Regions from separate parts of the Phytobacter diazotrophicus genome, predicted to be linked through region 2. Evidence: predicted binding sites of a transcription regulator. Region 2 holds the regulator's gene; each other region holds the start of a gene.
What was found. The regulator LexA, encoded in region 2, represses DNA repair genes until DNA is damaged. The targets are predictions, from matches to a motif close to TNCTGTATGTACATACAGNA.
Positions count from the first base shown of each region.

Region 1: a site for LexA is predicted at 5,769-5,788, ahead of dinB (DNA polymerase IV). Genes of this name have one in related genera too.
Region 3: a site for LexA is predicted at 6,340-6,359, ahead of uvrB (excinuclease ABC subunit UvrB). Genes of this name have one in related genera too.

Region 1 covers NZ_CM125428.1:4,571,184-4,581,390, forward strand. The annotation lists gene ACS0RQ_RS22280 (IclR family transcriptional regulator) at 1-510, shown strand, start outside; gene crl (sigma factor-binding protein Crl) at 632-1,030, opposite strand; gene frsA (esterase FrsA) at 1,088-2,332, opposite strand; gene gpt (xanthine phosphoribosyltransferase) at 2,441-2,899, opposite strand; gene pepD (cytosol nonspecific dipeptidase) at 3,158-4,615, shown strand; gene dinB (DNA polymerase IV) at 4,693-5,751, opposite strand; gene dpaA (peptidoglycan meso-diaminopimelic acid protein amidase) at 6,057-6,797, shown strand; gene ACS0RQ_RS22315 (class II glutamine amidotransferase) at 6,768-7,535, opposite strand; gene lpcA (D-sedoheptulose 7-phosphate isomerase) at 7,684-8,265, opposite strand; gene fadE (acyl-CoA dehydrogenase FadE) at 8,516-10,207, shown strand, end outside.
Region 2 covers NZ_CM125428.1:5,283,024-5,293,230, forward strand. The annotation lists gene ACS0RQ_RS25560 (conjugal transfer protein TraF) at 1-1,164, opposite strand, end outside; gene zur (zinc uptake transcriptional repressor Zur) at 1,437-1,952, shown strand; gene ACS0RQ_RS25570 (CsbD family protein) at 2,059-2,268, opposite strand; gene ACS0RQ_RS25575 (hypothetical protein) at 2,366-2,554, shown strand; gene lexA (transcriptional repressor LexA) at 2,529-3,143, opposite strand; gene ACS0RQ_RS25585 (diacylglycerol kinase) at 3,252-3,620, opposite strand; gene plsB (glycerol-3-phosphate 1-O-acyltransferase PlsB) at 3,751-6,171, shown strand; gene ubiA (4-hydroxybenzoate octaprenyltransferase) at 6,289-7,158, opposite strand; gene ubiC (chorismate lyase) at 7,170-7,667, opposite strand; gene tnpA (IS200/IS605 family transposase) at 7,898-8,356, opposite strand; gene malM (maltose operon protein MalM) at 8,558-9,523, opposite strand; gene ACS0RQ_RS25615 (maltoporin) at 9,632-10,207, opposite strand, start outside.
Region 3 covers NZ_CM125428.1:3,930,326-3,940,532, forward strand. The annotation lists gene yvcK (uridine diphosphate-N-acetylglucosamine-binding protein YvcK) at 1-545, shown strand, start outside; gene eptA (phosphoethanolamine transferase EptA) at 658-2,301, shown strand; gene pmrA (two-component system response regulator PmrA) at 2,298-2,969, shown strand; gene pmrB (two-component system sensor histidine kinase PmrB) at 2,972-4,051, shown strand; gene uvrB (excinuclease ABC subunit UvrB) at 4,242-6,263, opposite strand; gene ACS0RQ_RS19180 (ABC transporter ATP-binding protein) at 7,028-7,750, shown strand; gene bioD (dethiobiotin synthase) at 7,692-8,414, opposite strand; gene bioC (malonyl-ACP O-methyltransferase BioC) at 8,407-9,159, opposite strand; gene bioF (8-amino-7-oxononanoate synthase) at 9,146-10,207, opposite strand, start outside.

The DNA.
Region 1 (10,207 bases), 710 kb from region 2:
CATAACGATCTTATCCACCGCTCACATCAGTTAATGGTTGAACTGGTCGCCCGTCATGGCGAGACGGTGCAGCTCTGTATGCTGGAGGGGAATAAGTACACCGTCGTGCTGTCGGAAAGTAATGCTCACCCGTTCAAAATCACGTCGGATATCGGCGTGCGGGTACCGATCACCTGGACGGCGACTGGCCGTCTGTTACTCAGTAACTGGTCGGACAGCGCTATTCTCGACCTTATTCCCGAAGAAGATTACCGTCTGGCGAACGGGCAAGTTCTCGATAAACAAGCTTTCCTGGAAGATATTCATCGTGCAGGACAGCAGGGCTATTGTCTGACTGAGGGGTTGTCGGAGAGTTTTACCTGCTGTATGGCGGCGCCGATTCGTTCTCGTAGCGGGCAGGCGGTCGCGGCGATCTGTTTTATGGTGAGTCGCGATACACCGGAGGAACGCCGTCAGATGTTGCTCAAAGAGTTGATCGTTTCCGGCCAAAAACTGTCGGATTTCACCTGAGTCCGGCAGGCGGGAGCGCAGCCATCAACAACGACATCGCCAGTTGCGTTGAGACGTAAAAAATCCGGAATCAGCGGGCTGAATCCGGATTGTCTCTCGTCGGGGGATCTTTTTACTGCGCTTACACCGTCAGGTTAATCTCGTCAGAGAAATTTTCCGCAGGCTCCAGTTTCAGCTCCAGCGCCGCAAGGACCTCGCGGGCGCGACCATGAAACTCACGAAGCGTATGCTCCAGCCGATCAGTCACTTCTGAATCTTTTATCTCGGTTGCTTTCCAGTTCCCGTCTTTATCGTACAGCCCAAAATGGTAGCTATAGGTAAAACGGTCTTGCTGCGCTTCCATTTCCATCCACCAGCCCCAAAATTCACGCTTCTCCGGCGCGGGCTTTACATTGACGCATACGGCCAGGCAATCAAAAAAGAAGCGATTATCGGCACACTGTTCTTCCCGAATATACGGGCCTAGCGCGGTAAACCTTTTAATGAGTTTGCTCTTGGGATGTCCACTCGGTAACGTCATTGCGATCTCCTTATGTGATGCAACTGTTTTACCAAATCAATCGAAATTAGCAATCCATTAACGCAATCTATCATTGATCCAGTCGGTAATGTCCCGCAGCGCCTTATCAAAATTGCGATAAACCGGATTAAACGGGATTTCGAGTAATTTACCATCCGCAGATGACGACGTGATTAAACGCGACTCCTCCTCCGGGCTGAACGGATCGTTTTTCCAGAAGCCAGACAGCATCGGCGTCGGGCAGCGTCGCCCCAGTAACCCCTGCGTTTTTAGCGAATAGCGATTCAGCTCGACATACAGTGACTCGTCCGACGCATTGTGCATACCAAGCCGACTGGCGAGCACGTCCATATACATCTCCGGCACGCGCCCCAGCTGCTGGGGGTTAGTGAGCAGCGCATGCACAACTGGCCCCAGACAGGCCACGGCTTTCAGGCGCGGAGACTCCAGATAACCAAGGCGGACCGCCACGTTGGCACCAAAGCGGAAACCAAACGCTGCCACGCGTGTATGGTCAACCCACGGAATGTTCGGCAGCGCTTTCAGCACGTGTTGATGCAGCAGGCTCGAATCCTGGGTGAGTTTCCATTTTGAGGAGAACCCCACAGAAGGCATATCCAGCGTCAGCATGGCGATGCCCTTCGGCGCAAAATAGCGTTCATACAGGTTGTAGTAATCGCTTTGCAGGCCATCCAGCCCGCCGCACATCAGGACGGTGGGAAAAGGCCCCTCCCCTTTGGGCATATGCAAGAAGCCAATGACCGGCGAACCGCCGGGAATCGCAAATTCCATCTCTTTCATGGTGCCCGGCAGACGCTGCGCTGCTTCTTCATAAGCGCGATTCGCCAGCGCCTGAGCCTGCTCTGCCAGCACATCCCCTTTAATATGCGGATAAGCGGCGATGCTATAGAGGTTTGACGCATGCAGCCAGTGCTGGCCGCTGAGGGTGGTATCCTGCTCCTGGCTGGCTTTTTGCTGCCACAGCATAGCCTGAGTGGACCATTCGTAGATCCAGTTGCCGCCGCGATAACCGACCACCGTATCGTAAAGTTCAGGGTCGGTATGTTCCGCCGTGCTCATGGCGATCCGCGCCTGTACGTCCAGGATCTCCTTCGGATCAACACCACGCCAGATCCACATCAGTCGGTTGATCATCCGATACCAGTGGGGCGCATTGTTACCGTCAAGGGTGGATTCTACAGGCGACTGTTTACTATGGGTAAGGCGACGCACCAGCGTTGAGGTTTCCGGGTGCTTGAAGCGGGGTTTAAACAGGGTTTCGCTGAGGTTAGCTTGTGGCATTACGCGCAGCCTCCATGAATACGTCGATGACGGTATTGTAACCTGGTGGATGCGAAAAAAAACAACGCCCGGCGATGCCAGGCGTTGTAAATAATCATAAAGAGAGGATTAACGACCAGAGATAGGCGGAACGAAGACCACGCCCATATCCCACGGCTGTTCAATCCAGGTATCCTGCGGGATATCAATCACGTAATCGTCAACCAGCGGACGCCCGGCCGGTTTAGCGAAAATAGTGACGAAGTGCGCTTTTGGGTACATTTCGCGGATAGCCACCGCGGTGCCGCCAGTATCGACCAGATCATCAATAACGATGAAACCTTCACCATCACCCTCTGCGCGTTTGATAATTTTCATTTCGCGCTGGTTGTCGTGGTCATAACTGGAAATGCAAACGGTATCGACATGGCGAATACCCAGTTCACGTGCCAGTAATGCGCCCGGAACCAGACCACCACGGCTAACGGCAATAATGCCTTTCCACTGTTCAGAAGGCATCAGGCGGTTTGCCAGTTTGCGTGCATGAATCTGCAACATGTCCCAGGTGACGACGTATTTTTCGCTCATGTGAAGTGTCCCAGCCTGTGTATATACGGCTTAAAAAGTGTTCTACGGGGAAATAGGTTGCGCGAGATTATAGAGATCTGTCGCGCTAAAAACCAGTGTTACCGGGCCGGGCTGGCGCTTTTTACGCGACGCGTACTAACAGAGAGACAATAAAGTGGTATTCTCAAGTCCATCTCGCAATCCGGCCTTGTGATTGTTCTGTAGTTTAACCCTCGGACCTGCAAAATATGCTGGCAGGCCTTTTAAAGGAGACTCATCGTGTCTGAATTGTCTCAACTATCGCCACAACCGCTGTGGGATATTTTTGCCAAAATCTGTTCTATTCCTCATCCGTCTTACCATGAAGAAGAACTCGCCGCGCACATCATGGGCTGGGCGAAAGAAAAAGGCTTGCATGCGGAACGCGATCAGGTTGGCAATATTCTGCTGCGCAAACCGGCAACAGCAGGTATGGAAAACCGCAAACCGGTTGTGCTGCAGGCGCACCTGGATATGGTGCCGCAGAAAAACAACGACACCGTACATGACTTCACCAAAGACCCGATTCAGCCCTACATCGATGGCGAATGGGTAAAAGCGCGCGGCACTACGCTTGGCGCCGATAACGGTATCGGTATGGCATCCGCGCTGGCGGTGCTGGCGGATGACCGCGTTGAGCATGGTCCGCTGGAAGTGCTGCTGACCATGACCGAAGAGTCCGGCATGGATGGCGCGTTTGGTTTGCAGCCCGGCTGGTTGCAGGCTGATATTCTGATCAACACTGACTCAGAAGAAGAAGGCGAAATCTACATGGGTTGCGCCGGCGGTATTGATTTCATCACCACCCTGCCGCTCTCCCGCGAAGCGGTACCTGCGGGCTACCAGACGTTCAAACTGACCCTGAAAGGGCTTAAAGGCGGCCACTCCGGCGGCGATATTCATCTGGGTCTCGGTAACGCCAACAAATTGCTGGCGCGCTTCCTGGCTGGCCACGCGGCCGAGCTGGACCTGCGTCTGGCCGATTTCAACGGCGGTACCCTGCGTAACGCTATCCCGCGTGAAGCCTTCGCCACGTTTGCCGTTCCGGCCGATAAAGCTGAGCAGTTGAAAACGCTGGCAGCAACTTATCAGGACATCCTGAAAAACGAGCTGGCGATGAAAGAGAAAAACCTGGTGGTATTGCTGGATAGCGTTTCCAGCGACAAACAGGTGCTGACCTCTGCTTCCCGCGATAGCTTCATTCAATTGCTGAACGCCACGCCAAACGGTGTGATCCGTAACTCCGACGTTGCCAAAGGCGTGGTCGAGACCTCCCTGAACGTTGGCGTGGTCACCATGCAGGACGACAGCGTGGAAATCATCTGTCTTATCCGCTCCCTGATCGATAGCGGCAAAGATTATGTGGTGAGCATGCTGGAATCGCTGGGCAAACTGGCTGGTGCAAAAACCGCACCGAAAGGCGGCTACCCTGGCTGGCAGCCGGATGCGAACTCACCGGTGATGCATCTGGTGCGTGAGACCTATCAGCGTCTGTTCAACAAGACGCCGAATATTCAGATCATTCACGCCGGTCTGGAATGTGGTCTGTTCAAAAAACCGTACCCGGATATGGATATGGTTTCTATTGGGCCAACCATCACCGGTCCGCACTCCCCGGATGAACAGGTACATATCGAAAGCGTGGGCCATTACTGGACGCTGCTGACCGAGCTGCTGAAAGCTATTCCGGCGAAATAAGTCGTACTGTCCGCACCTTTTACTGGTGCGGACACTTTCCCTTTTATCTTCCCGTTACGCTCTTATTTTCACGATTATCACAGCCCCAGCACCAACTGACGCTCTAATTGCGGATCGAGCAGCGTCACATGCAAACCCACTAAACGCACGCCGCGCCCGCTGCGCCGCTCATTCCAGGTTTTCCGCGCCGTCGCCAGCAAGTCGTCTTTATTTAAGCGTGGCCAGACGTGTTCCTGGGTGGTGAGCTGGAAATCGGCAAACTTGAGCTTAACCCCCTGTCGGGCAATCAACAGATCGGGTTTTATCTTTGCCAGCCGCCGTTCCAGTTCCGGATAAAGGTGTTGGTTGATAATGGCTTCACACTCTTCCCATTCATGAATGTCTTCTATCAGCGTACGCTCCACGCCAACCGATTTGCGAAGCCTGTCGCTACTGATATGTCGCTCATCAATCCCCTGACTGCGCTCCCACAACACGCGGCCAAATTTACCGAAGCGTTTTAGCAACATCGCCAGGTCACTGTTCTGCACATCTTCGCAGGTACGCAACCCAAGCGTTTCCAGTTTTGCCGCCGACACCTTGCCAACGCCCGGAATTTTACTGAGTGGCAGCGTACGTAAAAACGCCGGTACATCCGCAGGGGCAATGACATATTGCCCGTCAGGTTTATTCAGATCGGAGGCGATTTTCGCCAGGAACTTCACCGGTGCAATCCCAGCCGATGCGGTGAGTTGGGTTTCGCGGAATATGGTCCGGCGAATCTCTTCTGCCATTAACGTTGCCGAACCGTGGCAATGGGGGCTGTCGGTCACATCCAGATAGGCTTCATCCAGTGACAGGGGCTCAATCAGGCTTGTATAACGGGAAAAAATTTCGCGGATCTGGTGAGAGGCTTCCCGGTAGGCTTCAAAGCGCCCCGGTAATAAGGTGAGATGTGGGCAGAGCTTTAACGCCATTGCCGTGGGCATGGCGCTGCGCACGCCATATTTACGCGCCGGATAATTAGCCGTGCTGATAACGCCGCGCTGAACCCGGCTGCCGCCGATAGCGATAGGGATATCCCGCAGAGCCGGGTTATCACGCATCTCCACCGCCGCAAAAAAGCAGTCCATATCGACATGTATGATTTTGCGCATACGCTCACCTTATCAGATACTGGATAAGTATACAGCATCATTACCCAGAATGAGAAGAGTGAGGAAAAAAGTGAGTTCGCAGTGAAAAAAACGCCCAATAGCGCTGTTATTTCTGGGGTTTTCGTCAGACAATATTTAGCAGGGGGATCGCTGCAAAAAACTAATTTGTAAACTCAGCGATCCGGGCTTGCGAAAAACTACCGTGATGCTACTGTGGGCGCACCCAATCCAGATTAATCTGAATTTATGGGATTCTTTTGCCGTCCTGGCAATGTGGTAACCGTTTTATCAAGGAAACAAGCAGTATGCGCAAAATCGCATTTTTTCTTGCGATGCTTCTGATGCCGTGCGTCTCGTTTGCCAGCTTATTAAGCAGCAATGGTTCAACAACGCCGATCAGCAAAGAATATAAGCAGCAGTTGATGGGATCGCCGGTATACATCCAGATCTTCAAAGAAGAGCGTACCCTTGATCTCTACGTCAAAATGGGTGAGCAATATCAGCTCCTCAATAGTTACAAAATTTGTAACTACTCCGGCGGCCTGGGTCCGAAACAGCGTCAGGGCGATTTCAAAAGCCCGGAAGGGTTCTATTCCATTCAGCGCAGCCAGCTAAAACCGGATAGCCGTTTTTATAAAGCCATCAATATTGGTTTTCCTAACGCCTATGACCGTGCCCACGGTTATGAAGGGAAATACCTGATGATCCACGGCGCGTGCGTGTCGATTGGCTGCTACGCCATGACCGATTCGCAAATCGACGAGATTTTCCAGTTTGTCACCGCCGCGCTGGTGTTTGGTCAGGAAAGCGTGCAACTGAGCATCTACCCGTTCCGTATGACGGACGCGAATATGCAGCGTCACAAATATTCGACCTATGCGAAATTCTGGGAACAGTTAAAACCGGGTTATGACTTCTTCCAGCAGACACAGAAACCGCCTGTGGTCTCTGTTGTTGACGGGAACTACGTGGTCAGCAAACCGCTGAGCCACGAAGTTATTCACCCGCAGTTGGCGTCAAACTATACGCTCCCCGAGACAAAATAATGCCCATTCGCCTGGCATAATCTTTTGCCAGGTTTCATTGCCCGTTAGCGGCTGGGTAGCAATCACGGTAACCACATCGTTAGGTGTGGTTTCCCGCTGAAAATCAATTTCCACATCCTGATCCAGCAGTTTCGCCACGCCAAACGGTGCCCGACGGGTAATGCAGAACAGATTGGTCGAGCAGAACGCCATGACATAACGCCCATCCGACAGCAGCATATTAAAAACACCCTTCCCACGCAGTTCAGTCGCCAGCGTCGCGATGTATTTAAATACCGCTTCCATATTGCCCGGCGTACGCGGATAGCGCGTGGTGAGTTTGTGCAGTAGCCAGCAGAAAGCTTTTTCGCTGTCGGTTTCCCCGACAGGACGAAAGTTGCCGGTCTCCAGCGATTTATACCCGGTTAACTGCCCGTTATGAGCGTAGGTCCAGTTGCGTCCCCAGAGTTCACGGGTAAAGGGGTGCGTGTTTTCCAGCGCCACTTCACCACGGTTCGCCTGGCGAATATGGGCCACCACCGAGCAGGACTTTATCGGGTACTCCTGCACCAGACGGGCAATCGGAGAGTTAAAGCTGGGTTGCGGGTCTTTAAACGTACGACAGCCTTTGCCTTCGTAAAAGGTGATACCCCAGCCATCTTTATGCGGCCCGGTTCCCCCACCGCGCTGAACAAGCCCGGTGAAACTAAAGCAAATATCGGTTGGCACATTGGCGCTCATCCCGAGCAGTTCGCACATTCAACACCCCCTAACGCCCAAATATGGAGAAGGCGTAATTGTTGCAGCCAGTTTGAACACGGACAGCGCGTAAGAACCGGAGCGTACACCGGGTACGTGAGGATTCTGAGCACTGCCCTGGTTCAAGATGGCGAATAAAATAGCCTTCTTACGCTTTTACCATCTCTTTTTCGATCAGCATAATCAGGATATGGATCACTTTAATGTGGATTTCCTGAATACGGTCGGCGTAACCAAAGTGCGGTACACGGATTTCAACGTCGGCAGTACCTGCCATTTTGCCGCCATCTTTACCGGTCAGCGTGATGACTTTCATGCCCTGCGCGCGCGCCGCGTCAATCGCTTTAATGACATTACCAGAATTACCGGAAGTAGAAATACCTAACAGTACATCCCCTGCACGGCCAACGGCTTCAACATAGCGAGAGAAAACATGGTCGTAACCAAAGTCATTACTAACGCAGGAGAGATGGCTCACATCAGAAATCGCAATCCCCGGATAACCCGGACGGTTTTCACGATAGCGCCCCGTTAACTCTTCGGCAAAGTGCATCGCATCACAGTGGGAACCACCATTGCCGCAGGACAATACCTTACCACCGGCTTTGAAGCTGTCAGCCAGCAGAACCGCTGCACGCTGAATGGCGTGAATATTGGCATCGTCTTTTAAAAAGTTTGCCAGCGTTTCCGCTGCTTCGTTCAGTTCGTTACGAATCAGATCCTGGTACATGAGGATATCCTTCAGTAGGAAAGCAGTATGAATATAAATTCTCGCGCGCAGTTTACCGGATAGCATGGCAAGCGAGAAGCTAAAGCCATAGGGATCGTCGGGGGTTTTCGTTTTTCGTGCCACATTCCTCCCCAACAATGTGAACCAGGTTGTAATTATTTTGTAAACACATTGCTAAAAGAAATAACATCCACTACAACCATATCATCACAAGTGGTCAGACCTCCTACAAGCAAGGGAGCTTTTCTCTATGATGATTTTGAGTCTTCTCGCAACTGTTGTCCTACTCGGCGTGTTGTTCTATCACCGGGTGAGTCTGCTGCTCAGCAGCGTAATCCTCCTGGCATGGACTGCCGCGCTTGGCGCTTCAGGTCTGTGGTCCATCTGGGTATTGGTGCCGTTGGCCATTATCCTTGTGCCCTTCAACTTTGTGCCGATGCGTAAATCGCTGATCTCTGCGCCAGTCTTCCGCGGCTTTCGTAAAGTGATGCCGCCGATGTCCCGTACGGAAAAAGAAGCTATCGATGCCGGTACAACCTGGTGGGAAGGCGATCTGTTCCGCGGTAATCCTGACTGGAAAAAACTGCACAACTACCCGCAGCCGCGCCTGACCGCCGAAGAACAGGCCTTTATTGATGGCCCGGTGGAAGAAGCCTGCCGTATGGCTAACGACTTTCAGATTACCCATGAAATGGCCGATTTACCGCCAGAACTGTGGGCGTATCTGAAAGAACATCGCTTCTTCGCGATGATCATTAAAAAAGAGTACGGCGGCCTGGAATTCTCTGCTTACGCCCAGTCCCGCGTATTACAAAAACTCTCCGGGGTTTCCGGTATCCTGGCGATCACCGTCGGCGTACCTAACTCTTTAGGGCCGGGCGAACTGCTGCAACATTACGGCACCGAAGAGCAGAAAAATCATTACTTACCCCGTCTGGCGCGTGGACAGGAAATTCCGTGCTTCGCACTGACCAGCCCGGAAGCCGGTTCTGATGCGGGCGCCATCCCGGACACAGGCGTCGTCTGCATGGGCGACTGGCAGGGTGAACAGGTGCTCGGTATGCGCCTGACCTGGAACAAACGCTATATCACGCTGGCGCCTATCGCGACCGTACTGGGCCTGGCGTTTAAACTCTCTGACCCGGAAAAACTGCTGGGTGGCGAAGAAGATCTCGGTATTACCTGTGCGCTGATCCCTACCAACACCCCGGGCGTTGAAATTGGTCGTCGTCACTTCCCGCTGAACGTCCCGTTCCAGAACGGTCCGACGCGTGGTCAGGATATCTTCGTACCGATTGATTACATCATCGGCGGTCCGAAAATGGCCGGACAGGGCTGGCGTATGCTGGTGGAATGTCTGTCCGTGGGCCGGGGTATCACCCTGCCATCCAACTCCACGGGCGGCCTGAAATCGGTGGCGCTGGGTATTGGCGCCTATGCCCATATCCGTCGTCAGTTCAAAGTTGCTATCGGTAAGATGGAAGGGATCGAAGAACCTCTGGCACGTATCGCGGGTAACGCCTATGTGATGGATGCCGCTGCCGCGTTGATTACGTACGGCATTATGCTCGGTGAGAAACCGGCGGTACTCTCCGCCATCGTGAAGTACCACTGTACTCACCGTGGCCAGCAGTCAATCATTGACGCAATGGATATCGCTGGCGGTAAAGGCATTATGCTCGGCGAAGGCAACTTCCTGGCTCGCGCCTATCAGGGTGCACCGATTGCCATCACCGTTGAGGGGGCCAATATTCTGACCCGCAGCATGATGATCTTCGGTCAGGGCGCGATTCGCTGCCATCCGTACGTGCTGGATGAAATGGCCGCCGCGCAAAACAATGACGTGGATGCGTTCGACAAGCTGCTGTTTAAACATATCGGGCATGTGGGTAGCAATAAGATGCGTAGCTTCTGGCTGGGGCTGACGCGCGGGTTGACCAGT
Region 2 (10,207 bases):
GGCACGAACCGCCAGCCAACTCAGAGGACGAACCTCCGCACCGACGCCAACAAACTGCGAGTTTTTCTCGCTCTTAAAGCCTTTGGTTTCCGTCAGATCACCATCAGCGCTCAGCGTCAGCAGATCGTTATGCCACGCCGCCCCCGCGGTGACCAATGGGCTGATTTGGTAGGTGTCTTTGTAGTTTTTAACCTCACCGGTTCTGCCATTGGTGATAAAAACATCTTTGGTGTCGATGTTACGCGAGACCAGGTTTTGTCCACTCAGACCGACGGTGACGTTATCTGTTAAATCTGCCGCCAGGCCAACATCAATGTTAAAGCCCGTGTCGTCCTTGCGGTACTTACTGTTGTTCCATTGGTTTTTGTCGTAATCATAAATCGACGTGGTGTAGTTATAGATCCATGACTTTTGCAATTTTGGCGTAACGCCTACGGAAAGAGGAACGCCGCCCACGTCAAACTGGTGCGCCATGGCGATACCAAAATCCGTAATGATGGCTGCACGGCCTGATGCCGTGGAGTTAAGATTTTTTGTGATTTCGCCTGAGCCATTAGGTGAGAGTATGGCCCCCAGGGCAACGCCCGTGGCTACCGTATCACTGTTCTGGATATTGCGAAGGTAGGTGATATCGTCCTGATCAATATTCGAATTGACGCGAGCATGCGCGTAACCTTTGGTCACAAAGGCAACAGACAACACATCGTTAGGAATCGTGACGGCGATACCGGCCCCGGCATTCGCACTCGCGGTTTTACCCTCCAGATAATCAAGCGAATCCGCCAGATCTTTTGCCGCTGACTGGAACTGATCAACAGTACTAACGGGGTTAAGCAGCACTTCCCGCAGGGTGAGGTTATTAACTATATCCTTGTAATAATCGATCTTATTACTGATATCATCAATTTCATCACGCAGGTTGTCCTCATCAGTTATCCGCGCACCCACGGTCGGTAAGATGACCGTAACATTGTCTTCCGGTTTTGCTTTTGCCAGCAACGCCGGGTTAATGAATGCACCACTACCGTAACTTGCGGAGGCAACACCTGTTCCCCCCATCGCATCATTACGTGCCTCTGCCCAGGTATTTGCCGCTCCGGCTTGCTTTGCCACGAAAAAGGAGACAGCGATAGCGACCACCGAAAGTTTAAGATTGTTTTTCACAGTATGCGTCTCGTAATCAAATGAGTTTTATGACCCTGTTAGTTGTGACATGGACAGGGAGGCTCTATTGCTGCGAATAACATCCAAAAAATATCCTATTTCTACTGAATGTAATAAAGCGTTACAGAAGATGTTGTTATATGAAGTGACCATCAATATTTATAGAAGACACATGGCGATTGCGAAAGGTGAAGGCGCGGTCGTGATCTCGGCGTTTAGTACAGAACATGGTAAAGTGGGGGCTTATATTGCCATTTCATGAGAGAACGCCTATGGATAAGTCCACTTCGCAAGAGATGCTCGCGCAGGCCGAAAAACTGTGTGTGCAACGCAACGTGCGCCTGACTCCTCAGCGCCTCGAAGTGTTACGCCTGATGAGTCTGCAGCAGGGGGCAATCAGCGCTTATGACCTGCTCGATCTTCTGCGTGAGGCAGAACCGCAAGCCAAACCTCCTACGGTCTATCGCGCGCTGGATTTCCTTTTAGAGCAAGGGTTTGTACATAAAGTAGAGTCCACTAACAGCTACGTACTTTGTCATCTTTTCGATCAGCCGACGCACACGTCCGCGATGTTTATTTGTGACCGTTGCGGTGTGGTAAAAGAGGAGCAAGCGGAGGGCGTGGAAGACATCATGCATGCGCTGGCGGCAAAACGCGGTTTTGCGCTGCGCCATAATGTCATAGAAGCACATGGATTATGTGCTGATTGCGCAGAAGTTGAAGCGTGTCGACACCCCGGCGAGTGTCATCATGACCACACGATTCAGTTGAAAAAAAAATCGCGCTAAGCGCGATTTTTCTCTTTTAAGCAGGTAAGGCAATTAAGGGTGGTACATCCATGTACCGTTCGGGCAGGGTAGCCATTGAGGGTTACACATTGGGGGGATGTGAAGGCTACCAGCGGTAATCGTTCCGCGTTTCCCAATCCACGACTTCTTTTTCTGCCTGATCTTTGGCGTAGCCGTAGCGTTCCTGAATTTTACCGACCAACTGGTCGCGTTTACCTTCAATGATGGTCATATCATCGTCGGTCAATTTACCCCACTGTTCTTTTGCTTTACCTTTGAATTGTTTCCAGTTGCCGCTGACTTCGTCTTTATTCATCGTCGTCTCCTCATCATTGGTCATGAACAGCGTTATTCCTTTCGTTACGCTCTTAATATCCTGAACGTGATAATTATTGTAGTTAAGGATAGCGACCATGATTCTTTATTCGGAATTTTTAACCATCGGAAAGCAAATTACCGGAATAGATATGCGGAGCAAAACCGAGCGAGATCAGCGGGATAAAACAGAGATTAAAGCTTTGTCAGGAAAAGCAAGCAACCGTGACAGCAGGCATGCCGCCACGGCTCAGAAGGCTATTACAGCCATTCACCATTGCGGATAACGCCAACCGCCAGACCTTCAATGGTGAAGTTGTGATCGCGCAGGTCAACGACAATAGGGGAAAACTCACTGTTTTCAGGCAATAGCTGCACGGTATTGCCCTGCTTTTTAAGCCGCTTGACCGTCACTTCATCGTCAATACGCGCTACAACAACCTGCCCGTTGCGAACATCCTGGGTTTTATGCACTGCCAGCAGATCGCCATCCATGATGCCGATATCTTTCATCGACATACCGCTTACGCGCAGCAGAAAATCAGCGTTAGGTTTGAAGAGAGACGGATCGACCTGATAGTGCCCTTCAATGTGCTGTTGCGCCAGCAAAGGTTCGCCAGCAGCGACGCGCCCGATAAGCGGCAGCCCAATATCCTCTTCCTCTTCAAGCAACAGACGAATACCGCGAGACGCACCGGATACAATCTCGATAACACCCTTACGCGCAAGCGCTTTCAAGTGTTCCTCTGCCGCGTTTGGGGAACGGAACCCCAACTGTTGCGCGATCTCCGCACGCGTCGGCGGCATACCTGTCTGGTTGATTCGATCGCGAATAAGATCGAACACCTCTTGCTGCCTGGCCGTTAAAGCTTTCATTCCGCCCCCTGGGTGTATATACAGTTATGCTGTGAGTATATACAGTTAAAGGCGATTTTGAAACCAAAATTAAGCAAAAAACGCGGACTTAACGCATTTCTGGAAGCGCTATCGAAAATAGCCCCACAGCAGAGAAACCCAGGTAAACAGTGCCAGGAGAATGGCCATCAATACCGCAGCAGACCCCATGTCTTTCGCACGCCCCGAGAGTTCATGAAATTCAGACCCAATACGGTCAACCACGGCTTCAATTGCACTATTAAGGATTTCCACAATCATCACCAGTACGACAGAGCCAATCAGCAGGACGCGCGTAATCGCATCTACATCCAGAAAAGCCGCAATGATGATGGCAATAACGACCGCAACACCTTCCTGACGAAAAGCAGCTTCGTTAATCCACGCTGCGCGCACCCCTTTCCATGAATAGCCTGCCGCTTTAATAATGCGGGTAATTCCAGTGGTATTGTTGGCCATCAAAAACAACCTTTTTATGTAATGAACGTCAATGTCTATGTAAGCTTATAGAGGTAGAAAAGAAATTCTGCGGACTTTCTGATATTCTTGCCGCGCAATGGCATTATTAACCAGAGGCTTTACATCGTTTATGTCCGGCTGGCCACGAATTTACTACAAATTACTTAATTTACCATTAAGCGTGCTGGTAAAAAGCAAGTCTATCCCGGCGGAACCCGCCCAGGAATTAGGGCTCGATACGTCGCGCCCTATTATGTACGTTTTGCCTTATAACTCGAAGGCAGATTTGCTGACCTTGCGCGCTCAGTGTCTGGCACACGATTTGCCCGACCCCCTCGAACCGCTTGAAATCGACGGAGCGGAGCTGCCGCGTTATATCTTTATTCACGGCGGACCACGTGTCTTTACCTGGTACACGCCGAAAGAAGAGTCGATCAAGCTGTTCCATGACTATCTCGATCTGCACCGCAGCCATCCCGATTTGGATGTTCAGATGGTGCCTGTGTCGATGATGTTCGGCCGTTCTCCAGGTCGCGAAAAGGGCGAGGTCAACCCGCCGCTGCGTATGCTAAACGGTATTCAGAAATTTTTCGCGATCTCGTGGCTTGGCCGCGACAGCTTTGTGCGTTTCTCCCCGCCGGTTTCGCTGCGCCGTATGGCAACCGAGCACGGCACGGACAAAACCATTGCGCAAAAACTTGCACGCGTCGCGCGTATGCACTTTGCCCGTCAGCGCCTGGCTGCTGTGGGGCCACGCTTACCTGCCCGTCAGGACCTGTTTAATAAGCTGCTCTCCTCCAAAGCCATCGCTCGCGCCGTAGAAGACGAAGCGCGCAGCAAAAAAATCTCCCACGATAAAGCGCAGCAAAATGCAATTGCGCTGATGGAAGAGATTGCGGCGAACTTCTCCTACGAGATGATCCGTCTGTCAGACCGTATCCTCGGCTTTACCTGGAACCGTCTGTATCAGGGCATTAATGTGCATAACGCGGAGCGTGTTCGTCAGCTCGCCCATGATGGCCATGAAATTGTCTATGTGCCCTGCCATCGCAGCCATATGGACTATTTACTGCTCTCCTACGTGCTCTATCACCAGGGGCTGGTACCGCCGCATATTGCAGCCGGGATCAACCTGAACTTCTGGCCGGCGGGCCCCATTTTCCGTCGTCTGGGCGCGTTCTTTATTCGCCGTACCTTTAAGGGTAATAAACTCTATTCGACCGTTTTCCGCGAGTATCTGGGCGAACTGTTTAACCGTGGCTACTCAGTGGAATACTTTGTTGAAGGCGGGCGCTCCCGTACGGGCCGTCTGTTGGATCCGAAGACCGGCACGCTTTCTATGACGATTCAGGCCATGCTGCGTGGAGGTACCCGTCCAATCACGCTGGTGCCAATCTACATTGGTTATGAGCATGTCATGGAGGTGGGGACTTACGCCAAAGAGCTGCGTGGCGCGACGAAAGAGAAAGAAGGTTTTGCCCAGATGATACGCGGTTTGAGCAAGCTGCGTAATCTCGGTCAGGGTTATGTGAACTTCGGCGAGCCTATCCCGCTGATGAACTACCTGAACCACCGGGTGCCGGAGTGGCGCGAGTCTATCGATCCTATCGAAGCGGTGCGTCCTGCCTGGCTGACGCCGACGGTGAACGCTATTGCTGCCGATTTGATGGTGCGCATTAACAATGCCGGTGCGGCAAACGCCATGAACCTCTGCTGTACCGCGCTTCTGGCATCTCGCCAGCGTTCTCTGACCCGTGAACAGCTCACCGAGCAGTTGAATTGCTATCTCAACCTGATGCGCAATGTGCCCTATGCCGCCGACACAACGGTACCCACCGTAAGTGCGGACGCGCTAATTGAGCATGCGTTGCAGATGAACAAGTTCGAAGTAGAGAAAGACACGATCGGTGACATCATCATTCTGCCGCGCGAGCAGGCGGTTCTGATGACATACTACCGCAACAACATTGCGCATATGCTGATGTTGCCCTCTCTGATGGCGGCCATTATTACCCAGCATCGTCATATCTCTCAGGACGAGATGCTGCGCCATGTTGAGTTACTTTACCCGATGCTGAAAGCCGAGCTGTTCTTACGTTGGGAAAAAGAAGAGCTGGCAGGCGTGCTGAAAAACCTTGCTCAGGAATTGCTGCGCCAGGGGCTGATTACCATGAAAGATGACCAGCTTTATATCAACCCGGCCCATTCCCGAACGCTGCAACTGCTGGCGGCGGGTGCGCGCGAAACACTGCAACGCTATGCCATCACCTTCTGGCTGCTGAGCGCCAATCCGGCAATGAACCGCAGTACGCTGGAGAAAGAGAGCCGCACGCTGGCACAGCGTCTGTCTGTTCTGCACGGCATCAATGCGCCGGAATTCTTCGATAAGGCGGTATTCAGTACACTGGTGCTGACGCTGCGTGACGAAGGGTATATCAGCGATACCGGAGATGCCGAGCCTGAGCAGACGCTGGCGGTGTATCAGCTGTTAGCCGAGCTGATTACCTCTGATGTGCGCTTGACGATTGAGAGCGCAACGCAGGCAGAGTGAGTAAAGCAGCCGCATCAGGGAGTAACGTCCCCGATGCGCTTTGCTTATCGGGGCTACGCTGAGCCTGGCGCTTAAGGTAGCCCCGATAAGGCAGCGCCGCATCCGGGAAGAGGTGAGTTACGCCAGATAACTTGCCGCGAGACCGATAAACAGTACCAGCCCCACATAGTTATTATTCATAAACGCCTTAAAACAGGCGTCGCGATCGCGATTCACAATCAGCTTCTGCTGATAAACAAACAGCGCACCCGCAATAATAACCGCCCCGTAGAATTGCCAGCCTAAGCCATTGAGCGCACCGATCGCCACCATCAGCGCCAGCACCGCCACCTGCAATATGCCGATGATTAACTTATCGTGGCGTCCAAAGAGAATAGCGGTCGACTTGATACCGATTTTCAGATCATCGTCGCGATCCACCATGGCGTACTGCGTATCGTAGGCCACCGCCCACAAGATATTGGCAAGAAACATAACCCAGCAACTCAGCGGCACCGACTCACTCACGGCGGCAAACGCCATCGGAATCGACCAGCCAAACGCCGCCCCCAGCACCACCTGCGGCAAATGGGTATAACGCTTCATAAACGGATAAACCCAGGCAAGCAGAAGCGCCGCAACGGAAAGCAGAATGGTCATCATGTTAAGCGTCAACACCAGTGCAAACGCCAGCACCACCAATACCACAAACAGTACGCGCGCTTCGTTTTCCGTGACCGCTCCGCTGGGCAGCGGACGATTGGCCGTACGTTTCACATGCCCGTCAAATTTACGGTCCGCATAGTCATTTACCACACAGCCTGCCGCACGCATCAACCAGACCCCCGCCACAAACACCAGCAGGATCCACAGGGGAGGAACGCCCGGCGTTGCAACCCACAGTGCCCACAGCGTTGGCCAGAGCAGCAGCAACGCACCAATGGGCTTGTCCGTGCGCATGAGTCGATGAAAGGCCAGCAGCTTATTCTGCGAGAGACTCCACTCCATTTTTTTTCCTCTTAGTACAGCGGTGACGCAGGCAAAAACAGTTCAGTCAGCAGGAGAGGTTTCCCCCCCAGGCGCAAGCGGGAGCGTCTTCCCCACAGCGTGTCATAGCGACCAACTTCAATAAAATCTCGTGTCAGCGTAGATGATGTAAAGAGATAACGCCCAAGCGGCGTGGTACCCAGCTTCTGCAGCGCAAGTTCCGGGCCGGTCAGCGTAGACTCCGGCACCACCGTTCGCCCGGCAAGCCAGGGTTCGCCGTCAGCGCACAGCAGGATCTCCCGCAGCCAGTACCGCGTATCGTCTGGCAGCAAATGGCGCTCGCCATCGAGCATATCGGACGTCACAAACCCTTCCTGGATAAGCGTCACAGACACCTGTTTACCCTGTTGCTCAAAACGTTTCGTCATGGAATCTTCCAGCAACAGCCAGTCCAGTTGCTGCGGGTCGAGCGCGGGAAGTGCGTCAAAATAGCGTAGCGCACGCAGTTGCGTAAGCGCGGGGTGTGACATGCCTTACTCTCCAATACATAACGTCACATTATTGTATCGCAGAACAGGCTGCCTCGTGCGGGGAACTTCATTCAGTTTTCATAAGCGCAACAGATATGCAACAGCGTCGTTGCGCCAGAAAAATAAATATCCTCCGGCATAGCCGGAGGTTTTTCAGATGCGCCTGTAAGGCTCTGTTACCAGCCGCGCCCTAACAGGCGCATACGATCTGACATTTGCATCAAACTTCCTTACTTACGGCCCGTAAACGGGCTGCCCGGATAAGGGATCGACAACTGCTCACCCATTTTATCCTCTTCAAGCTGGTGCTTTATGTATTCCTGTATCTTCGCTGTGTTCTTCCCTACCGTATCCACGTAGTATCCCCGACACCAGAACTCCCTGTTCCTGTATTTGAATTTCAGATCTCCAAACTGCTCATAAAGCATCAGACTGCTTTTCCCTTTCAGATATCCCATAAAGCCGGATACGCTCATTTTGGGCGGGATTTCCACAAGCATATGGATATGATCTGCACAGCATTCAGCTTCCAGGATCCGTACGTTTTTCCACTCACACAGCTTTCTTAAAATGCTGCCTATCGCCAGACGTTTCTCTCCGTAGAACGCCTGTCTTCGGTATTTCGGCGCAAAAACTATGTGATATTTACAGTTCCATCGGGTGTGCGCTAAGCTCTTTTCGTCCCCCATCCAACCCCTTTTGATTTCTTGTTGAACTTTTGCAGTTGCCAGACCGCAAGCTGTTTTAACAAATCAAAAGGGGTTTTAATAACTGGCTTAAAGCTGAAAGCTTTCCGGAACCCCCAGCCTAGCTGGGGGTTTTCTATAGACAAAAAGGGTGCGTCAGGCGACGCACCAGTTGTTGCAAACATCAGCATTGCGGGGAGACGGTTACCCCTTGCCTTTTACACTGCTGATAAAGGTTTTCCGGGCGGATGTAGACCCGAGACGCTCAGCTTCATTCAGTAATTTCAGGGCCTTATCGATATCACCTTTTGCGGCGGCCTGTTTAATGGCCTGGTTGAAATAGCTTTCAGTGTCATTCAGCATCGGCTCACTTTTCGCGGCAGGCGCAGGCGCAGAGGTCGGCGCGGCAGCCACCGCAGCAGGTGCGGCCGCCGGTGCACTATAAGCTGTAGCAGGCGCGGCTGTGTTACCCACCGTCACCGGCCCTGGTCCGGATGAACCAAACAACGGGCCAACCAGCACGCTGGAACCGCTGTTGGTTTTCACTTTCAGTTTCACCACGCCCTCAGTAACGTGACGGGCTATCGGATCGGGGATATCCGGTACCGCGTTACCCGTTCCTTTGGCGTAGGATTTGGCCGGGTCCATCAGTTTGGTGGTCTGGCGCAGATCGTTTTCGGTTGTGAAGACCAGCAGATAGATCTTTTGCTGGCCCAGCGCAGGCGTCAGGCGCATCACCCCTTCCAGCCTGTCGGCACTCATCACTCCCGGCTCCTGATAGGTAAAGAAGCTGCTGGGGAAGTACGCGGCAGGTGACATGTTCTGGTCAAGAACCAACACATTGGGCGCAAAAACGCTGGTTTGTTTATTCACTTCACTACTGAGCGTGAGCGTCAGTTCACCGATGTTCGCCGGGACACTGTATGCGGCCACCGGGCCACTGATACCCGCCACATTCAGGCGCTGGCCCGTGGTGGCAAGCTCAGTTGTTTGTGTTTTGCTTTGATCGACAGGCGTCCAGCTCAGTTGCTGGAGTGCGGAGGCCGGAATGGCCGGCGCCGCCGTGGTATTTTGCGGGACGATGTTAACATCGGCGAAGCTAACCCCAGGCGCTGCGGCGAGTAAACCCGCGGTCAGGCACAGGGCGACGAAACTTTTTTTCATTTTCATTGTTATCACCTTCTTTACGAGAGACAACTAACGCCCGGCAATAGCGCACTGTCTCGAAGAATTGAGGGGCTTGCGCCCCTCTTGTTTCGGTACGTCAGGTGGCGAGGATTACCACCAGATTTCCATCTGGGCGCCGAAGCTCCACTCGTCGTTATCACCACGGCTGAAGGTTTTCGCGGAAGTATCGCGATACGCTACGCCAGAGGTGTAACCATTACCGGAATCGCTGTTGGCATAGCCCCATTTCTCATCCCACTTCGCGTAGGTTGCGAAAACACGAATTGCAGGACGAGACCAGATGCTGTCGCCAGCCTGCCACTGCTGGGCCAGGGTGATTTTGTACTGGTTGTTGGTGTCGCTGGTGCGCTGGGATTTGACGTTGTCATAGCCCAGTTCCAGCAGGGTGCTCATGATCGGTGTCCATTTGTACATAGGACGTACGCCCACGGTCCACCACTTGGTACCGTTGTTGTCGTCACGGTTGATGTCCTGGTACATACCGACATACATCAGGTCCCACTTGTCAGCGAGGTTGATTGCCCCGTGATCCAGCACGCGCCACAGTGAACCGTTGTTGTTGATGCTGCCGCCCTGCGGAATACCTTTACCGTTAGAGGTCATGGAGTCTGTTGCGTACTGCAGTACAAACTTGTTGTAACCTTTCATCATGCTCTGGGTATGTTC
Region 3 (10,207 bases), 1.4 Mb from region 2:
TCAAGGTCGATGCGTTTCTTATTCCGATGTCTGAACAACCCGTTGATTTAATGGCAACAGACAACGAAGGCCATATGGTCTATGGCGAAGTGAATATCGACCTGCTGGAATCCCCGGTACAGGAACTGATGCTGTTTCCCAAAGTACACGCCACGCGGGAAGCCGTTCAGGCGATTGCCGAGGCGGATTTGATTTTAATTGGTCCGGGGAGTTTTTATACCAGCCTGCTGCCTTTACTGCTGCTGGAAGACCTTTCACAAGCGTTGCGCCGCACCCCGGCGCCCGTGGTCTATATCGGAAATCTTGGCAGAGAATTGAGCGTGGCCGCCGCCAACCTGACGCTTAAAGATAAGCTGACGATCATGGAGCAGTATGTGGGTAAACCGATCATTGATGCCGTTATCGTTGGCCCGAAAGTGGATGTCTCTGCGGTTTCCGACCGGGTTGTTATTCAGGGGGTACTGGACGCCAGCGATATCCCCTATCGTCATGACAGGCACTTGTTGCGTGAAGCGCTGGAAAAAGCGGTTCAGGCGCTGGGTTAATCGCGCAGCGAGCACGATTTGTGCTCGCGCCATCACGTTTCCTTAATTTCTTAAGGTTGTCTTAAAGATCTTTGTCCAGAATAGTCATCCTGTCTTTGTCAGGATCGTTGTCATGCCTACTTTTCGTCTTCGCCGGCCTAGCTTAAGCCGCCTGAGCTTTCTGATTTTGTTCGCGCTTTATATCGCAGTGATTTTAAACATCGCGTTTTATCGCCAGGCATTTAGATTATTGCCGGTAGACTCATTGCATAACGCGCTGGTATTTGCTTCCATGCCCGTTGTGGCCTTTAGCGTCATCAATATTGCGCTCACTCTGACTTCATTTTTACGCCTGGACCGTCTGACGATCAGTCTCTTTATCCTGGTCAGCGCGGCGGCGCAATATTTCATCATGAGCTTTGGCATTATTATCGACCGCTCAATGGTGACCAATATTCTCGATACCACCCCGGCAGAGAGTTTCGCCCTGCTATCGCCACGTATGGTTGTGGTGCTGCTGCTCTCAGGCGCGTTAATGGTGCTTATCGCCTGGTGGATTAAAATCAAAGCGCCGGTCCCGGCCTGGCGCAGTATTATCAGCCGCCTCGTGAGCATTGCGGTTTCTGCATTACTGATCGTTTTCGTCGCGCTGCTGTTCTATAAAGATTACGCCTCACTGTTTCGCAATAATAAAGAACTGGTTAAATCCCTCAGCCCGTCAAACAGCATCACCGCAGGTTTATCCTGGTATAGCCATCATCGCATGGATAATTTGCCGCTGGTGCGTATCGGTGAAGATGCAGAACAACGTGCGCAGATGCAAAACGGCCCGCGTAAGAATCTGACCATCTTGATCGTGGGTGAAACCTCGCGTGCCGCCAACTTTTCCCTCGGTGGATATGCTCATGATACCAACCCGCGTTTAAAACAGGATAATGTGGTCTATTTCCCGAACACCACCTCCTGCGGGACGGCAACGGCCATTTCCGTGCCCTGCATGTTCTCTAATATGCCGCGCCAGAATTACGACGAAGAACTGGCCCATCATCAGGAAGGGTTGCTGGATATTATTCAGCGCGCGGGTATTCAGGTGTTGTGGAATGAAAACGACGGCGGTTGCAAAGGCGCCTGCGATCGCGTTCCTCATCAGGATGTGACTGCGCTGAATCTTCCGGGGTTATGTATTGACGGTGAATGTCAGGATGAAGCGTTATTTCATCAGCTCGAAGACTATATCAATAATCTGCAACATGACGGCGTCATTGTATTGCACACCATTGGTAGCCACGGGCCAACCTACTATAACCGCTACCCGGCGGCATTTCGTAAATTTACCCCGACCTGCGATACCAGCCAGATTCAGACCTGCACGCAGGAACAACTGGTGAACACTTACGACAACACCATTTTGTACATTGATTATATTGTCGACAAAGCCATTAAATTACTGCAATCGAAACAGGATAAATTCACCACCAGCCTGGTTTACCTTTCCGACCATGGTGAATCGCTGGGTGAAGACGGTGTCTATTTACACGGTTTGCCTTATTCCATCGCCCCGGAAACGCAAAAACATATTCCGATGCTTATTTGGCTGTCTGAGGATTATCAAAAGCGTTACGGCGTAGATAATCAGTGCCTGCAAAAAGAGGCACAGCAAAAGAACTTTTCGCAGGATAATCTCTTCTCGACCATGTTGGGTATGACAGGGGTCAGTACGAAGGAATACCGTGCGCAAGATGATATTTTGACTGCCTGTCGTGGAGAGCCGAAATGAAAATTCTGGTCGTCGAAGATGATGCACTGTTATTACAGGGATTGATTCTGGCCATGCAAAGTGAAGGATACGCCTGCGATGGCGTATCCACCGCGCATGAAGCGGGCCTGAGTCTGGCAACCGGACACTACAGTCTGATGGTGCTTGACCTTGGCCTTCCGGACGAAGATGGCCTCCATTTCCTGGAGCGTGTTCGCCGCGAGAAATTCACGCTGCCGGTATTAATTTTGACCGCCAGGGACACGCTCTCCGATCGTATTTCCGGGCTGGACACCGGTGCGGATGATTATCTGGTTAAGCCCTTCGCACTCGAAGAGCTTAACGCGCGTATTCGTGCCCTGCTGCGGCGTCACAATAACCAGGCAGACAGCGAATTAACAAACGGTAATTTGCGGCTGAATTTGACCCGCCGTCAGGTATGGCTCAGCGAAGAGTTACTGGAGCTTACGCCAAAAGAGTACGCGTTGCTGTCACGCCTGCTGATGAAAGTGGGTACGCCGGTACACCGTGAAATACTCTATAACGACATTTACAACTGGGACAACGAACCGGCGACTAATACGCTGGAAGTGCACATCCATAACCTGCGTGACAAAATCGGCAAATCGCGTATCCGTACCGTTCGCGGCTATGGGTATATGTTGATCCACGCCGATAAACAGGAATAAGCATGGCGATCTTTCAGTTCAGGAATTGGTCAATGCGAAGCCGCTTGCTGCTCACCGTCGGGGCGATTCTGGTGGTGTGTCAACTGGTCAGCGTGTTCTGGCTATGGCATGAGAGTAAAGAGCAAGTCCAGTTATTGGTGGAAAGCGCGATTCACAGCCATAACAACCATAAACAGGTTGAGCATGAAGTACACGAGGCGGTCGCCAGTCTGCTGGTGCCAAGCCTGCTGATCATTGGTCTCGCCCTGCTGCTCTGTTTTAAAGCGTTGAAAACCATAACCCGCCCTCTTTCAGCATTACAGCGCGAGCTCGATGCGCGTGCGCCGGGCAACCTTGAACCCATCGTTCTGGAAAACCCGGTCCGTGAGGTGGAAGCCGTTGCCTCTGCCATCAATCAACTGGTTTCACGCCTTACCGTCACACTGGATCGCGAACGTCTGTTTACCGCTGACGTAGCCCATGAGTTGCGTACGCCGCTGGCAGGCCTGCGTCTGCACCTGGAGTTAATGGCCAAAAGCCATGCTCTGGATGTCGCCCCCCTGCTCCAGCGGCTGGACCAGATGACCGAAAATATTGCCCAGTTGCTACAACTCGCCCGCGTCGGGCAATCTTTTTCCGCTGGCAGCTATCAGCAGGTGATGCTGATGGAAGATGTGGTCATGCCGGTCCACAGTGAGCTGGAGAGAATGCTGCACACCCGTCAGCAGCACTTACAGTTGCCGGAAATGACAGAAGATATCGCCGTGGCAGGCGATGCCACACTCCTGCAGGTGCTGCTGCGAAATCTGGTAGAGAACGCCCACCGGTACAGCCCGCCCGGCACCACCATTACCGTGAGCCTTATCGGTGGTTCAACGCCGGTTCTGTCGGTGGAAGATGAGGGGTCAGGCGTGGATGAATCCCGCAGCGGAGAGTTAAGCAAAGCATTTGTGCGAATGGATAGTCGCTATGGTGGTTCAGGGCTTGGATTGAGTATCGTTTCACGCATCGCACAGCTCCATGACGCGCAATTCTTCTTACACAACCGTCAGCCAGGCCCTGGCGTTCGCGCATGGGTGAAACTCAACCCCATTGCACGTTAAGGGGAGTTCAGTAAGTCAGCACCCAGAGATGGGTAAAGCCGATGATAATGGCGAGGGACAGAGCAACGGCCAGATACTGAGCCAGATTTTCTTTGTGCATAGATACTCTCCTGATTTTTCACAGGAGAGTAATCGGCTTTCATTAAGTAAACATTAAGATGCACAGGTCAATTTCGTGAGCGGCATCATGTTACGAGGCGGCAATAAACAATTCCCGCAATTGATGCAGTTGATCACGGCATTTCGCCGCCTCTTCGAATTCGAGATTCTGTGCATGTTGCATCATCTGCCCTTCCAGCTCGTGAATTTTCTGCTGCAGCGCTTTCGGGGTTAACGCCAGTTCAGCAGCTTCCACCTGAGCCGGTGTGCGCGATTTACCGCGACCTTTGCCTTTGGTCTTCGCCAGGCTTTCGCCGAGGCTCAGAATATCCACCACTTTTTTGTTCAACCCCTGCGGGGTGATGCCGTGTTCTTCGTTGTACTGCTGCTGTTTCTCGCGACGACGCTCGGTTTCCCCCATCGCCTTCGCCATGGATGGGGTAATTTTATCGCCGTAGAGAATGGCTTTCCCGTTGACGTTACGCGCCGCACGACCAATGGTCTGAATCAGCGAACGCTCAGAACGCAGGAACCCTTCTTTATCCGCATCCAGAATCGCCACCAGCGACACTTCCGGCATATCCAGCCCCTCACGCAGCAAGTTGATGCCCACCAGCACATCGAACTCGCCAAGGCGTAAATCGCGGATAATCTCCATACGTTCGACCGTATCGATGTCGGAGTGCAGGTAACGCACCCGCTCACCATGTTCTTCCAGATATTCGGTCAGATCTTCCGCCATGCGTTTGGTCAGTGTCGTGACCAGTACGCGTTCGTTAATGGCGACGCGTATGCGGATTTCGGAGAGCAGATCGTCCACCTGGGTTGCCACCGGTCGCACTTCGATAATCGGATCGAGCAACCCGGTTGGGCGCACAACCTGGTCAATCACATCGCCACCGGATTTTTCCAGCTCATAGTTGCCCGGCGTCGCCGACACATAAATAGTTTGCGGTGCCAGCGCTTCGAACTCTTCAAATTTCAGTGGGCGGTTATCCAGCGCTGACGGCAGACGGAAACCGTACTCCACCAGCGTCTCTTTACGCGCGCGGTCGCCGCGGAACATACCGCCAATTTGCGGAATGGTGACGTGGGATTCATCAATCACCAGCAGGCCATCCGCCGGAAGGTAATCAAACAGCGTCGGCGGTGGCTCGCCCGGCCCGCGCCCGGAAAGGTAGCGCGAATAGTTTTCGATGCCGGAGCAATAGCCCAACTCATTCATCATTTCCAGATCGAACTGGGTGCGCTGGGTCAGCCGCTGCTCTTCCAGCAGCTTGTTATTCTCCAGCAGTACCTTGCGCCGGTCGACCAGCTCGACCTTGATCTCTTCCATCGCCTGAACGATGCGTTCACGCGGCGTGACGTAGTGAGTTTTGGGATAGACCGTAAAACGCTGGATGGTCGACTCAACATGCCCGGTCAGCGGATCAAACAGCGACAAACGCTCAACTTCTTCATCAAACAGCTCAACGCGTAGGGCAATATCGTCCGATTCTGCCGGGAAGATATCGATCACTTCGCCGCGCACGCGAAAGGTACCGCGCTGAAACGCCTGATCATTGCGGGTGTACTGCAGCTCCGCCAGCCGACGCAGTATGGAGCGCTGATCGATGATCATCCCTTTTGTCAGGTGCAGCATCATCTTCAGGTACAGGTCCGGATCGCCCAGGCCGTAAATCGCGGAGACCGATGCCACCACAATGACATCCCGACGTTCAAGCAGCGCTTTAGTGGCCGACAGACGCATCTGCTCAATGTGTTCGTTCACCGAGGCATCTTTTTCAATAAACGTGTCCGAACTCGGCACATAAGCTTCCGGCTGATAGTAGTCGTAGTAAGAGACGAAATATTCCACGGCGTTATCCGGGAAGAACTCTTTCATTTCGCCATACAACTGTGCCGCAAGGGTCTTGTTCGGTGCCAGCACCATCGTCGGGCGCTGTAAATCGGCAATGACATTCGCCACGGTGAACGTTTTCCCTGAACCGGTCACGCCCAGCAAAGTCTGATGAGCCAGACCATCTTCGAGCCCTTCTTCCAGGCGACGAATAGCTTCTGGCTGATCGCCGGAGGGACGAAAAGCGGAATTCAGTTTGAATGGTTTACTCATGGACGGCTACCTGATGAAGGAATGAGCGGGCAGGAAAGTAATTTTACTCACCACAGCGAGATTTGCCAATAAAAAATACTGGATGTAAAAACAGTGGCATAATCAGGAATCTCTTCTACTCACTGGCCCGGCACGATGAGCACACCTCGAAAATCATCTGGGACGGTACAAAACACCAGCAAAAGCGGGTTATCCCCAGAACATTTCCTTTTTTAACACTTGTCAAGACAGGTAATGAAAGTTTTGTGGCAGTGGGTGACAGATTTCTTACAAGGATTGCTTTTATTTAACTAATTAAAAAATAAAGGAATATCATAAAAGACGCCTTTCGCAGCAATTCAGGCGCAAGCCGCGTATTTACTCGCTTCTCGCACTTTTTCTAACTCTAATGCACAAGGTTATCCACAGGAATAGTGGATAACTGCTTCCAGCCCATATGCCTCGCCTGTCGCCAAAAACCACCCGGCAGCCTCTTTGAGGTCAATAAAAAAATTTTCTCGCTTATTTTCGCAGAATATCTGCTAACGAATCGGTGAATTATCATGCGATCCTGCTCACAATTCACCAATTGACTGCACCATTTCCCGCCATCCCTGGCACTGTCAAAGAGCATATATTTTCGCCTGCCACCCGCAAAACGCACTTTTACTCTCTTATTCATCAGCGGGTTCCGAAAAAAATCTCGCTTTTAGGTTCTGGCAAGGCTTTTGCAGAGACTTCTACAACATCTTCTCTGTCACCCGATCAGAGATAAGGAGCGAACCGTGTTGAGCTTACGTGCAGTCAATCAGTATTACGGCAATCAACATACGCTGTGGAATGTCGATCTCGACCTCTCCCCCGGCGTATGCACCTCTGTTATTGGCCTCCCTGGGATGGGCAAGACGACGCTTATCAATTGCATTACCGGTTATCTGCCCGTGGAGAGCGGTAGCATGGTCTGGCAAGAAGCGGGGGCGCCGCCCAGGGATTTACTCAACCTACAGGCGGAGCATCGCAGCGCAATGGGCATAGGCTATGTTCCCCAGGACAGGCGGATATTTTCACAAATGACCGTTGAGGAGAACCTGCATATCGCCATGCTGGCCGCTGGTGAACCGCGCAGTACCGTCAATCGTGAGATTTATGACCTGTTTCCCGAACTCTACGGGCTACGTCAGGTGAAAGGCGCTGGGCTGTCTGAGGATAATCAGCACCAACTGGCGATGGCGCGCGCGCTCGTCAATCGCCCGCGGCTGTTGATTCTGGACGAACCCACACGCGGGCTTGGACAGGCGTTTATCCATAAACTCGGCAATTTACTTGTCCGGCTCAACCAGGATTTCGGTATGACTATCCTGCTGGCCGAACAACATCTGTCGTTTATACGCCGGGTGGCCGACCGTTTCTGTCTGTTACATCGTGGTCGCAACGTCGCCGAAGGGGATGTCAGACAGCTTGACGATCAACTTCTGTCGCACTGGATGTCGCCTGATTCAGCACGTTGAGATCGAGATAATGACCGTTTTGTGTAGCGAACGGCGCGTGGGCAAGCCAGGGAATTTCTCCCATCAAAGGTGCCTTTAACACGCGCCGTAGCGTCGCAAGATACTCGGTATGCCGTTTACCTGGCGGCTGAACATCATTGGCAATCCAGCCAGCAAAACGCAATCCCGCCTGCTCTATCGCCTGTGCGGTCAACATTGCATGGTTAATACACCCAAGTTTAACGCCCACCACCAGAATCACCGGCAATTGCTCGGCCACCACCCAATCGGCAAAAGTGAATGTCTCTGAAAGCGGCGTAAACCACCCGCCAGCCCCTTCTGTCAATATCCAGTCGGCCTTCGCTTCCAGCGCCCGAAGCCCGGAAGACATCCCCTCAAGCGTAATAGGCGTATCGGACTCTGCGCTGACAATATGCGGCGATGTCGGCTCAGCAAAAGTCCAGGGGTTTACCTGGTCGTAATCGAGCATCACGCTGCCGTTGTGCTGCAAAGCCAGCGCGTCACTGTTGCGTAGCCCCTGTGCAGTCATGTCACTGCCCGAGGCCACCGGTTTGTAACCCGCACTTCGCAGCCCCCGAAGATTTGCCGCTTGCAAGAGCGCGCAGCTCGCCACCGTTTTTCCGACCTCGGTGTCCGTGCCGGTGACAAAATAGCGTTCAGTCACGCGTGATAACTCCCCAGAAAAGTTGATAGGTCAGCGGGAATGCTCCCTGCTGTTGCGGCCAGGCCAGTTGCAAGCGTTGTAGCCCCCCTCGCGTAAGCCCTTGCCTGCGTCCGGCATGCAGATGGGTCGCCCCAACCCCTTTAAGCGATCGCATGGCCTCCAGGGCCCCCGCAAAATAGAGCGTGATGGGCTCAATGCCCGCCTGATAGCGCCAGCCCGATAACGCATCGTGGAGTTGCGTAGCGGCCAGAAAGCGATTGGCATGAGGTTGGTCATCAATCGCGCGCCATGCCTCATTCAATTCAGGTAACGAGCCGCTCACCAGGGTGGTAAACGCAATATGTCCACCGGGGCGCACTACGCGGTATAACTCCGCCAGCGCCTGACGCACATCATCACACCACTGCACCGCCAGGTTACTCCAGGCAAGACAAAATTCAGCGCGGGCAAAAGGCATGGCTTCGATATCCGCCAGCACATAGCGTTCTGCCGCCTGCCTGCGCCGGGCCTCCTCCAGCATGGGCGGGGAGATATCCAGCGCCGTCACCCGCGCCCCCTGCTCTCGCCAGTAGCGACTCAGCAACCCCGGCCCGCAGCCGGCATCCAGCACCTGTTCAACAGGGGCAGAAGGGAGACGGGAAAGCAGTAATTCTGCGCTTTGTTGCTGCAATCCGTTGTGTTGGTCGTAGCGGTGGGCGGCGCGACCGAAGGTATCGGCAATGGCTTGTTTATCAACGCGCGTCATGCAATATCTCCAGCAACTGCGTAATGTCTTCCGGCTCATGGGCGGCAGTGAGCGTTAAGCGCAACCGGGCGGTACCTTGCGGGACGGTTGGCGGGCGAATCGCGGTTACCCAAAAACCGTTCGCCCGTAACTGCGCGGCCAGTTGCAGCGCACGGTTGTTTTCACCCACAATCAGCGGCTGAATGGCACTGTCAGATGCTGTCACCTGTAGTTTCTGCGCCTGTGCGCCGGCACGGAATTGCGCAATCAGCGCATTCAGTTTATGGCGGCGTTGTGCGCCTTCTTCGGATCGAATAACAGCAAGTGAGGCGCTGATTGCCGCGGCCTGGGCGGGCGGCATACTGGTGCTGTAAATCAGATGGCGGGCAAACTGTGTCAGATAATCGGCCAGCGATTCGCTGCACAGCACCGCCGCACCGCTCACGCCAACCCCTTTGCCGAACGTGACAATCAGGATATCCGGCGTGACCTGGCGGGCGTGGCAGCTACCGCGCCCCTCGTCGCCGCATACGCCAATACCGTGCGCATCGTCGACCATCAGCCAGCCGTTTGCCTGTCGGGTCACCCGGGCGATGTCAGCCAGCGGCGCGCTGTCGCCGTCCATACTGAACACCCCTTCGGTAACAACCAGTTGTTCGCCACCGTTCGGTTTTGCCAGCAGAGCCGCAAGATGCGTGGCGTCGTTATGGGCAAAGCGGCGTAGTTCTGCCGGGCTGAGGCTGGACGCTTCCAGCAACGAGGCGTGGCTTAGCCTGTCGGCAACGATACGGTCCTCTTTCTTACCCAGCGCGGCAATCACCGCCTGATTGGCAGCGAATCCCGAGATAAACAGCAGCGCGCGCGGATACCCCAGCCAGTCGGCAAGCCCGGCCTCGAGCTGTTGGTGTGCCAGGGTGTAGCCGCTCACATGACCAGAACCGCCGCTGCCAACCCCGTATTTATCTGCCCCCTGCTGCCAGGCGCGAACAACCGCCGGATGCTGGCTTAAGCCCAGATAATCGTTACTGGAGAAGTTGCGATAGCGCTGCCCGTCGCGAACCAGCCAGCG